3 regions of the Synechococcus sp. OH30 genome follow, and region 1 is predicted to be linked to each of the others. Evidence: predicted binding sites of a transcription regulator. Region 1 holds the regulator's gene; each other region holds the start of a gene.
The links. Region 1 encodes NtcA, which controls nitrogen genes in cyanobacteria. Its sites were predicted from a motif close to GTANCNNNNGNTAC; they were not measured.
Positions count from the first base shown of each region.

Region 1 (3,276 bases):
ACCCGAAAGCCGTCTAGGGCTACGAGCTCGTCGCCAGCCCAGATGCCTGCTTTTTGGGCGGGGGATCCCATCTCGACGGCGCTGATGCGGTTGCCTTCCCCATTGAAGTGGAGACCCAGGTAAGGGCTAGGGTTGGGGCGGCTGAAGTGGGCTTTAAGGGTGAGGCCAAAAGGGTGGAGGTAAGCGTTGTAGTCCAGCTCTTCCGTACCTTCCACGTAGGCAGAGAAAAAGTGGCCAAGATCGGCGCCGGCTGCCCGCTCGAAGGCCTCCCGCAGGTCTTGGTGGGTGTAGCCTTTCTCAAACCGGCCAAAGCGCTGCCACAAATCCCGCATGGCTGTGTCCAGGGATCCCTGGCCCCCCGAAAGGTGGCGAATGTGCAGATCCAGCAGCCAGCAGACCAAAGCGCCCTTTAGGTAATAGGAAACCTGGCTGTTGAGGCTATTTTCGTGGGGACGGTAGAGCTTGATCCAAGCGTCGAAACTGGACTCCTGCAGCGATTGCACGGCCCGACCCGGAGTACGCTGCAGCTGGCCAATTCGCTCAGATAGGATCTGTAAAAACTCTTTGGCGGTGAGGAGCCCTGCCCGCAGCAAGATCACGTTTTCGTAGTAGCTGGTCGCCCCCTCGCAAAACCACAGACAGTCCACATAGTTTTCTTGGTTGTAGTCAATTTTCTCCAAAGCCAGAGGGCGCAGCCGCTTGACGTTCCAAGCATGGAAAAGCTCATGGGCCAGCAGCGCCAAAAAGCGGCGGTAGGACTGGGGCTGATGCAGCTCCAGGCCAGAATAGTTGAGGGTAGCACTGTACTTGTGCTCTAGGCCGCCAAATCCCCCTGGGGACAAATGCACAATAAACCAGTAGCGGTCGTAGGGCAACCCGCCAAAAAACGCTGCAGTGGCCCGGACAATTTTCTCAGCATCGGCCACCGCTTGCTCCAAATCCAGGGTGCCTGCTCCCCAGACCACGAAGTAATGCGGGATCCCTTCCACTGCAAACGACCGCAACTGGTGCAGGCCCACCTCCACCGGACTATCCACCAGCTCGTCGTAGTCTGCCGCCAGGAACGACCAGCCGGCATTGGGATCCTCAGCGGCGGGCAAGGGCTGCAAGCTGGTGGCGACACGCCAGTCGGGTTGAGGAGGGATCACCGTCAAGGTGTAGGGTTCCCGCTCGCGGCCGAGCACGTAGAGAAAGAGCGCTGCCCCGTTGAAATAGGCATGGGTGAGATCCAGATGGTTGGTGCGCACCGTCAGCTCATAGGCATAGACCCGATAGCGGATGGTGACCGCCGAACACCCCGCTGGATTGACCTCCCAGGTGTTTTTATCAACCTTTCGCCAGGCCAAAGGGCTCCCTTGCTCGCTCAGGGCTTGAAACTCCTGCACATGGCGGGCATACTCCCGCACTAGGTAGGATCCCGGCGTCCACACTGGCAGCCGCAGCCGCAGAGGCACCTCCGGTTCCACTTCGCGAATCTGCAGCTCCACCTCCAAAAGGTGGTTGGCTGGCTCTGGCATCCGTACTGTAAAGTGCTGGCGGCTATGGCGAGAGAGGGTGGCAATCCCCATACGATCTTCCCCTACCGCAACAAGAGAAATGTAGCTATTGCTACAAAGATATCCAGAGTCTAGGGTAGTCTTCGAATCGTAGGCAGCTTGATCTGGGTTTAGGAGTTGATCCTAGAGATAAACTGACCTTGAGAGGTTGTCGAATCCCGTGGTGGCCGTTGCAGAAAAATCTCTCATTGCAGCCTTTAAACAGCTAGGAGGGCCTCACCATCCTCCAGTTATCGAAACCTTTGAACGTGGCAAGACCATTTTCCTCCCCGGCGATCCGGCGGAGCGGGTTTACTTTTTGGTCAAGGGAGCTGTTAAGCTGTCGCGGGTGTACGAAATGGGGGAGGAAATTACTGTCGCCCTCCTGCGGGAAAACAGCATTTTTGGGGTGCTCTCCTTCATTACCGGGCAGCGCTCCGACCGCTTCTATCATGCCGTAGCCTTCACTCGCGTCGAGCTGCTCTCTCTGCCCATCGAGCAGGTGGAAAAGTCTGTGCGGGAGAACGCTGAGCTGGCCATGCTGCTGCTCAAGAGCTTGGCTTCTCGCATCCTGCAGACAGAGATGATGATTGAAACACTGGCCCACCGCGACATGGCCTCCCGGCTGGTTAGCTTTTTGCTGATCCTCTGCCGCGACTTCGGCGTGCCCGGTCCCAATGGCGTGACCATCGACCTCAAGCTCTCTCACCAGGCCATTGCCGAAGCCATTGGCTCAACCCGCGTCACCATTACCCGTCTCTTGGGAGAGTTGCGCAAGAAGAACTACATTTCCATCCACAAGAAAAAGATCACTGTCCACGACCCAATCCAGCTAAGCTATCGCTTTGCCTAGGAGGAGGACCTGGCCCCACGGCCGTTTCCGGGAATGGCCGCACCACTGGTTGGCGGGGTGATCCCTCCCTGCAGGAGAGGGAGGCAGCAGCAAGCAAACCCCTACTTAACCGCCGGCGGCTGAGGGCGGTTCTTGGGGAGAGGCTTGCTGTTGAGCCAAGGCGGCCAGGATCTTTTCTCCCATCTCGCGGCAGCCTACAAGGGTCATCCCCTCCGAGTAGATGTCGGCGGTGCGGTAGCCCTGGGCCAAAACTGTCTCAACGGCCTGTTCGATGCGGTCGGCAGCTTGGGGCTGATCCAAAGAGTAGCGCAGCAGCATTGCCCCAGAGAGCACCTGGGCAAGAGGGTTGGCCTTGTCTTGACCGGCAATATCGGGAGCTGAGCCATGGACTGGCTCGTATAGACCAGGGCCGGCAGCTCCCAAAGAGGCGGAAGGCAACATGCCAATGGAGCCAGTTAGCATGGCTGCCTCATCGGAGAGGATATCCCCAAAGAGGTTCTCTGTCAGGATGACGTCAAACTGCTTCGGCCAGCGCACCAACTGCATAGCGGCGTTATCAACATACAGATGGGACAGCTCCACGTCAGGGTATTCCGCTGCCACGGCATTGACCCGCTCCCGCCACAGTTGCGACACTTCCAGCACATTGGCCTTATCCACCGAGCAGAGCTTGCGCCGCCGCTTGCGGGCCAGTTCAAAAGCCATGCGGGCAATGCGGTCCACCTCGGCCTCAGTGTAGACCATGGTGTTTACGCCGCGTCGGGATCCTTGGGCATCGACGAAGATCCCGCGGGGCTGACCAAAGTAGATGCCACCGGTGAGCTCGCGCACCACCACCAGGTCGATCCCGGCCACCACCTCCGGCTTGAGGGAAGAGGCCTCCACCAG
Region 1 is NZ_JANSIP010000003.1:252,494-255,769, reverse strand. It holds gene NW830_RS05490 (M61 family metallopeptidase) at 1-1,568, opposite strand, end outside; gene ntcA (global nitrogen regulator NtcA) at 1,717-2,388, shown strand; gene leuB (3-isopropylmalate dehydrogenase) at 2,494-3,276, opposite strand, start outside.

Region 2 (3,276 bases), on a different contig from region 1:
ACGTGGCTGCACAGCCCCAAGCTGGCCTCAAACTCCGGGTGGACGACCTCTCTGGCCCCTAACTGATAGAGCTGTTCGATGTCCTCTTCGTGGGTGGCTCGCACCACTACCTCCAGGTGGGGCGCCAGTTTCAGCGCTTGTTTGAGGCAGAGGCGGGTGCTTAGGCGATCCGGCAGGGCAATCACCAGGGCGCGGGCATGGTTTAGGCCAGCTTTCTCCAGCACCGGGGCACTAGCAGCATTGCCGTAGAGATAGGGGATCCCCTGCGAGCGCAACTGTTGGATGACCCGTTCTGAGGAGTCAATTACCAAAAGGGGATGGCGGCGGGCTTGCAGAATGCGCACCACATCCTGCCCCACCCGACCGTAGCCGCACACTACCACGTGGCCCTCTTGGGGAGCTTTGGCATCCAAGTCGCGAGGCTGCTCGTCGGCTGCTAGCCAACGGGACACAAAGGGGATACCTTGCAGTTTCCTCAGCAGCCCCGGCGCCCCCTTGAGCAAAAAGGGAGTAACAAGCAAGGTAACAGCGGTGGTGCTGACGATGAGCAAGTACAGTTGCCGCGACACCAGCCCCAGCGCCTGCCCCTCGCTGGCCAGGACAAAGGAAAACTCCCCAATTTGGGAAAGGCCTAGCCCCACCAACACCGCTGCCGGGAGGGGATAGCCAAACAGCCCCGCTAGAGGCGCCACCAGGCAAAACTTGCCCACCATCACCAGCCCCACCAGCCCTAGAATCAGCATCAGGTGGTCGGCAATAAAGTGAGGATCGATGAGCATGCCAATGGCGGCAAAAAAGAGGGCGGCAAACACATCTCGCAAGGGCTCTACGTAGGCCAGGGTTTGGTCGGCGTATTCCACTTCTGAAATCATCAACCCGGCCAGGAAGGCCCCAATCTCGCTGGAAATGCCCAGCTGCTCTGTCAACAGAGCAATCCCCACACAGAGACTGATCACCCCCAGGAGGAATACCTCTTTGCTCTCTTGCTGGGCCAATAGCCGCAGCAGAGCAGGCACCAGCCAAATACCACCCAGCACCGCCCCTACGCCCACCAGGCCAATTTCTGCTACTGACTTAGCCAGGGATCCCGCCAGCTCCGGCAGAGGAGCGTCCAAAGCCGGCAACACCGCCAGCATTAGCCCTACTGCTAAATCCTGCACGATCAAGATCCCCAGCATGGCCTGGCCCTGGGGCGTGTCCATCTGGTTAGTCTCGGTGAGGCTTTTGAGCACCACCGCCGTGGAAGACAAGGAGAGCACTGCCCCCAAAAAGATCCCCTGCACGGGTGTCAGCCAGCTGCTAGCCACCGCCAGCACCGCCGTGATGGCAATCGTGAGACCAATCTGCAGAAGACCGCCGCCCAGGGCAATCCCACGCACTTGGCGCAATTCTTTGAGGGAAAACTCCACCCCCAAGGTAAACAGCAAAAAGGTCACGCCAAACTGGGCCAGGGTTTCCACCTGCACCACCTCTTTGATCCACCCCAACCCTGTCGGCCCCACTAGGATCCCGGCCAGCAAGTAACCCAAGAGCACCGGCTGCCGGAGCAGTGCAGCGAGAAACCCTCCTGCTGCCGCTGCTGCCAGCACTGTTGCAATGTCCAGAATTAGGCGAAAGTCTTCCTGCACAGGGACGCTCACCCCGAAATTTGTAGCCGATCCTGGGAGCTCTTCCACGATACTGCCTTCTTCAGCCCCCTGGACAGATCTCAGCCTCCTCCAGGCCAGCAGGGGCAGTCGCGGGGAGGGTGGCTAAAATTTGTTAAAGGTTACATAGAAAACCTCAAAACGGTAGCTTATAATACGGAAGTAAGGAGCTACCCCAAAGGAGGCGAAAATGACGAAACTCTCTTACCGTGGCGTTAGCTACACCCCCTCACCGACAGCGGCAACTGTTTCCCCGGGCAAAGTGGGGGGCCGCTATCGGGGGCTGGACTGGCGGTTCCGCCACCTGACCAAGCCGCCGGTTTTGTCCACCAACTTGGACTTTCTCTACCGGGGAGTAGCCTCTCGTTCCCAGGCTGCCGAGTCAGCAGCAGCTCCTAGGCGTTTCCACGCTTTGGATGAGCTAGCTCGCTTCCTAATGGCGGGCCACCAACGCGCTATTCGAATTCGGCAGCAGGCAATGCTGGTACGCGGTACAGAACGGGTTGGCCTGCATACCAACGTGCGCAACTTCTGGAACCGTATCCAAGGGAAAGTGCACCCCACCTTCCGCTTAGATTACGACCGCACACGAGTTAGCCTGAGCTAGTCCTCAGGCAAAAGGATTCCTAGGGGGTGGGACTAAGGCTCCTTCTGCAGCTAGCAGGTGGGCAAGGTTTGGCTACTTTGAACTTCCTAGGAGAAGCAGAGAGGCCCCGAAAAGGACAGGAGGTTGCTCTTCGAGGCTATAATGCCCTAGCAGGCTCTTGGAGTCCATCTGTTGCCGTCTTACCGGGGGCAGCAGAGCTGTGCAAGAGCTAAGCAGGGATCGCGCCAAAGCCTGCTCCCTTTAGCAGTCTAGAAGGGTCGGTCGCCCTCGACCCGAGTAATTGATGCACCTAATGCTTTGGATTCTGGCCCCAGCTCTGCTCCTAGGGGGAGGACTGGTAGCCTATGTGCTGACTGCCCGTAAGTATCGCTCCCCGGAATCCGTAGCCCGTGCCTACGACGAGTGGACGCGGGATGGAATCCTGGAGTTCTACTGGGGCGAACATATTCACCTTGGCCACTACGGATCCCCGCCGCGGCGGAAAAACTTCATCCAGGCCAAACACGACTTTGTCCACGAGATGGTGCGCTGGGGCGGGCTGGATCGGCTGCCGCCGGGGACGACGGTGCTAGATGTGGGCTGTGGCATTGGCGGCAGTTGTCGCATCTTGGCCCGCGACTATGGCTTTGTCGTAACCGGCATTACCATTAGCCCCCAGCAGGTGAAGCGGGCCCAAGAGCTCACCCCCCCTGATCTCCCCGTCCGGTTTCAGGTAGCGGATGCCCTCAACCTGCCCTTTCCTGACGCCAGCTTTGACGTGGTCTGGTCCATTGAGGCGGGGCCCCACATGCCGGACAAGGCCCGCTACGCCAGCGAGATGCTGCGGGTGCTCAAGCCAGGCGGCATCCTGGTGGTGGCGGACTGGAACCAGCGCGACGACCGCCAAAAGCCCCTCAACTTCTGGGAGCGGCTGGTGATGCGGCAGTTGTTGGATCAGTGGTCGCACCCCGCTTTTTCTAGCATTGAAGGCTTTGTGGAAGCACTAGAAGCCACGGGGCTGGTAGAGGGACGGGTGGAGACTGC
Region 2 is NZ_JANSIP010000001.1:107,229-110,504, forward strand. It holds gene NW830_RS00585 (cation:proton antiporter) at 1-1,640, opposite strand, end outside; gene NW830_RS00590 (DUF4278 domain-containing protein) at 1,837-2,253, shown strand; gene NW830_RS00595 (methyltransferase domain-containing protein) at 2,537-3,276, shown strand, end outside.
Region 2: the regulator NtcA is predicted to act here: its motif matches at 1,791-1,804, upstream of NW830_RS00590 (DUF4278 domain-containing protein).

Region 3 (3,276 bases), on a different contig from region 1:
CGCAAGGGATCCCTCGACGCACACATTCGCCCAGCTTGGCGTCTTTGCCTACTTCTCCCCCCATGTAGATGTCCACCGCTTCCACCGGCTTGCCGTCCTTGCGGGCGGTGGTGCCCATGAGGCCGATATCGGCCACCTGGGGCTGGCCGCAGGAGTTGGGGCAGCCCGTCCAGTGGATGCGCACCGTCTGCGGGATCTCCAGCTCGGCTTCCAGCTCTTCCATTAGAGCCACGGCGCGGTTTTTGGTCTCGATGAGGGCAAAGTTGCAGAACTGATTGCCCGTGCAGGACACCAGCCCCCGCTGCAAGGGCCCCGGGTTGGGGGAGAACTTTTTCAAGAGCGGCTCTTTAAGCAGCGGCGCCACCCGCGAATCGGGCACATTGGGGATGAGCACGTTCTGCTCCACCGTCAGCCGCAGCTCCCCGGAGCCGTATACCTCCGCTAGGCGGGCCAGCTCCATCATCTCCAGGGCATTCAGCCGTCCCACCGGCACGTGCAGGCCAACGAAGTTCAAGCCCAGCTGCTTCTGGGCATGCACCCCCAGGAGATCCCGCTTCTGCCAGACCACCTCATCTTTTTCCGCCGCCCTGGAGAGCGGATGGCCAATCTGCCGCTCCACAGCCGCCCGAAACTTCTCCAGGCCCCACTCGTCAATGAGCCACCTCAGCCGCGCCTTCTGCCGGTTGGCCCGCAGGCCGTGATCCCGGTAGACCAGCAGCACCGCCTCGCACAGAGGAACCACATCGCGGGGATCCACCCAGACATCCAGCCCGATGGCCTCGGCACAGCGGCGGGCCGAAAAAAAGCCCCCCACCAAGACGTTGAAGCCCAGCTTGCCCGCTTTGAAGGCCGGTACAAATGCCAGGTCGTTGATCTCCGCATGAACGGAGTTGTCGCGACAACCGCAGATGGCGATGTTAAACTTACGCGGCAGATTGGTGAAGGAAGGGTTGCCCTCGCCGTTGTTGGTTACCATGTCCTGCACCTTGCGGGTGAGGCCGCGCACGTCAATCAGCTCATCTGGGTCAATGCCCGCGAGGGGGGATCCCGTAATGTTGCGCACATTGTCCATTCCCGACTGGATGCTGGTCAGGCCCACCTCCTTCAAGTAGCCCAAGATCTGGGGCATCTCCTCGATGGGGATGCCGCGCAGTTGCAGGTTCTGCCGGGTGGTGATGTCGGCTACGCCATCTTTTCCATAGGGATGGATGATCGCCGCCAACATCCGCATCTGGCCGCTGGTCAGGATCCCATTGGGCAGGCGCAGCCGCAGCATAAACTGGCCGGGCGTGCGCTTGCGAAAGAAGATCCCCAGCCACTTGAGGCGGTGATCCCGGTCGTCTTCAGGGATGTTCTCCCAGCCCATGCGGGCAAACGCTTCCAGCTCGGCTTTGACCGCCAGCCCGTCCTTTTCGCTTTTGAGGCGCTCAAATTGGTTCGCCATCGTCGCTGCCGTAGGGGAACACCGGCTACCTTAGCGATGGCCAACCGTTAACTTTGGTATTTGCCGTTACACTTCGTAACAAGTTATGCCGTTTTGTCATAACTCACTTGCGAGGAGCGCATAGCGGATCCGCCTGGCTTGCCCCCAGGGTGTCTCCGGGTCAACTCCCGATGACGGTGCTTGGCCCCCATCGCAAACCTCCTACTGTCCTTGGCCACAGGCAGTTTGCCCTCACCGCCCTGCCCAGGGAGAGGGGGAAGATCATAAATGGCCGAAGCCGACTAGCTTGGGTTGGAAGAGCCGTCCTGAAGCATTGGTGCTATGACTTCTTCCGCTGCCCCTGAGCCCACTTGGGATGCCCTGCAGGTGGATCCCGCCCTGCTCACCCCCATGATGCAGCACTACGTAGAGCTGAAGCGGCAATACCCGCACGCCATCCTGCTCTACCGCCTGGGGGATTTCTACGAGATGTTTTTCCAGGACGCGCAACTGGTGTCGCGGGAGCTGGAGCTGGTGCTCACCGGGCGAGAGGCAGGGGCCATCGGGCGGGTGCCCATGTGCGGGATCCCTTACCACGCCTTTGACCGCTATGCCGCCCAGTTGGTGGCCAAAGGCTATGCCCTAGCCGTCTGCGACCAGATGGAGCCGGCGGATCAAGCCAAAGGCTTGGTGCGGCGGGAAGTGACGCGGGTCATCACCCCCGGCACGGTCATCGAAGAGGAGCTGCTGCAGGCGCGGCAAAATAACTACCTGGCGGCCATTGTCCGCCTGCGAGGCTCCAAGCAAACCGCCTGGGGCCTGGCCTACGCCGACATTTCCACCGGCGAGTTCTGGGTCTGCCAGAGTGAGGGGCAAGAGCAGCTAGAACAGGAGCTGGCCCGGCTGCAGCCGGCGGAGATCCTGCTGCCCACCGAGGAAGGGCTGGGCCTGGGCTTGATGCGGCCTGGAGATTCCCACGCTCCCCTGGGCCTACCCGGCCAGTACACCTATACCCTGCGCCCGGCGGAGCCCTTTGAGCTGGCGGTGGCGCGGGACAACCTACTGCAGACCTATGGCCTGCGCTCCCTGGAGGGCTTGGGCTGCGAGGGGCTGCCCCTGGCCATTCGGGCGGCGGGGGGATTGCTCCACTATCTGGAAGAAACGCAAAAGAACCTGGTGCAGCCTTCTCCCCAGGGAGGCCATCCGCTCCTGCGCCCGCCCCGCACCTACCAGCTCACCGACTACCTAATATTGGATGCCCAAACCCGCCGCAACCTGGAGCTGACCCAGACTATCCGCGAGGGGGCCTTTGTCGGATCCCTGCTCTGGGTCTTGGATCACAGCCGCACCGCCATGGGCGGGCGCACCCTGCGCCGCTGGCTGCTGCAGCCTTTGCGGGATCCAGAGCAAATCCGCCTTCGCCAGGACACCATCCAGGAGCTGTTGGAAAACCCCTCCCTGCGCACCCGCCTGGGATCCCTTCTAGACTCTCTGTACGACCTGGAGCGCTTGGCCAACCGCGTCGCCTCCGGCACCGCCAACCCGCGCGAGCTGGTGGCCCTGGGCTCCTCCCTGGGCAAACTGCCCCAACTGGCCGAGCTGGTGGCCGAAGCCCAAACTCCCCTTCTGCAGAGCCTACAGCAGGTGGATCCCGCTCTGGTTGACCTGGGCCGGCGCATCGAGCACACCCTCTTGCCCTCCCCGCCCCCTGTGCTCACCGAAGGGGGGCTGATCCGGCCTGGCGTAGATCCGGAGCTGGACAGGCTGCGGCAGCAGGTGGAGCAAGACCGCCAGTGGATTGCCCAGTTGGAGAAAACCGAGCGCGAGCGCACCGGCATCCCCACCCTCAAAGT
Region 3 is NZ_JANSIP010000002.1:244,771-248,046, reverse strand. It holds gene NW830_RS04055 (ferredoxin--nitrite reductase) at 1-1,444, opposite strand, end outside; gene mutS (DNA mismatch repair protein MutS) at 1,766-3,276, shown strand, end outside.
Region 3: the regulator NtcA is predicted to act here: its motif matches at 1,501-1,514, upstream of NW830_RS04055 (ferredoxin--nitrite reductase).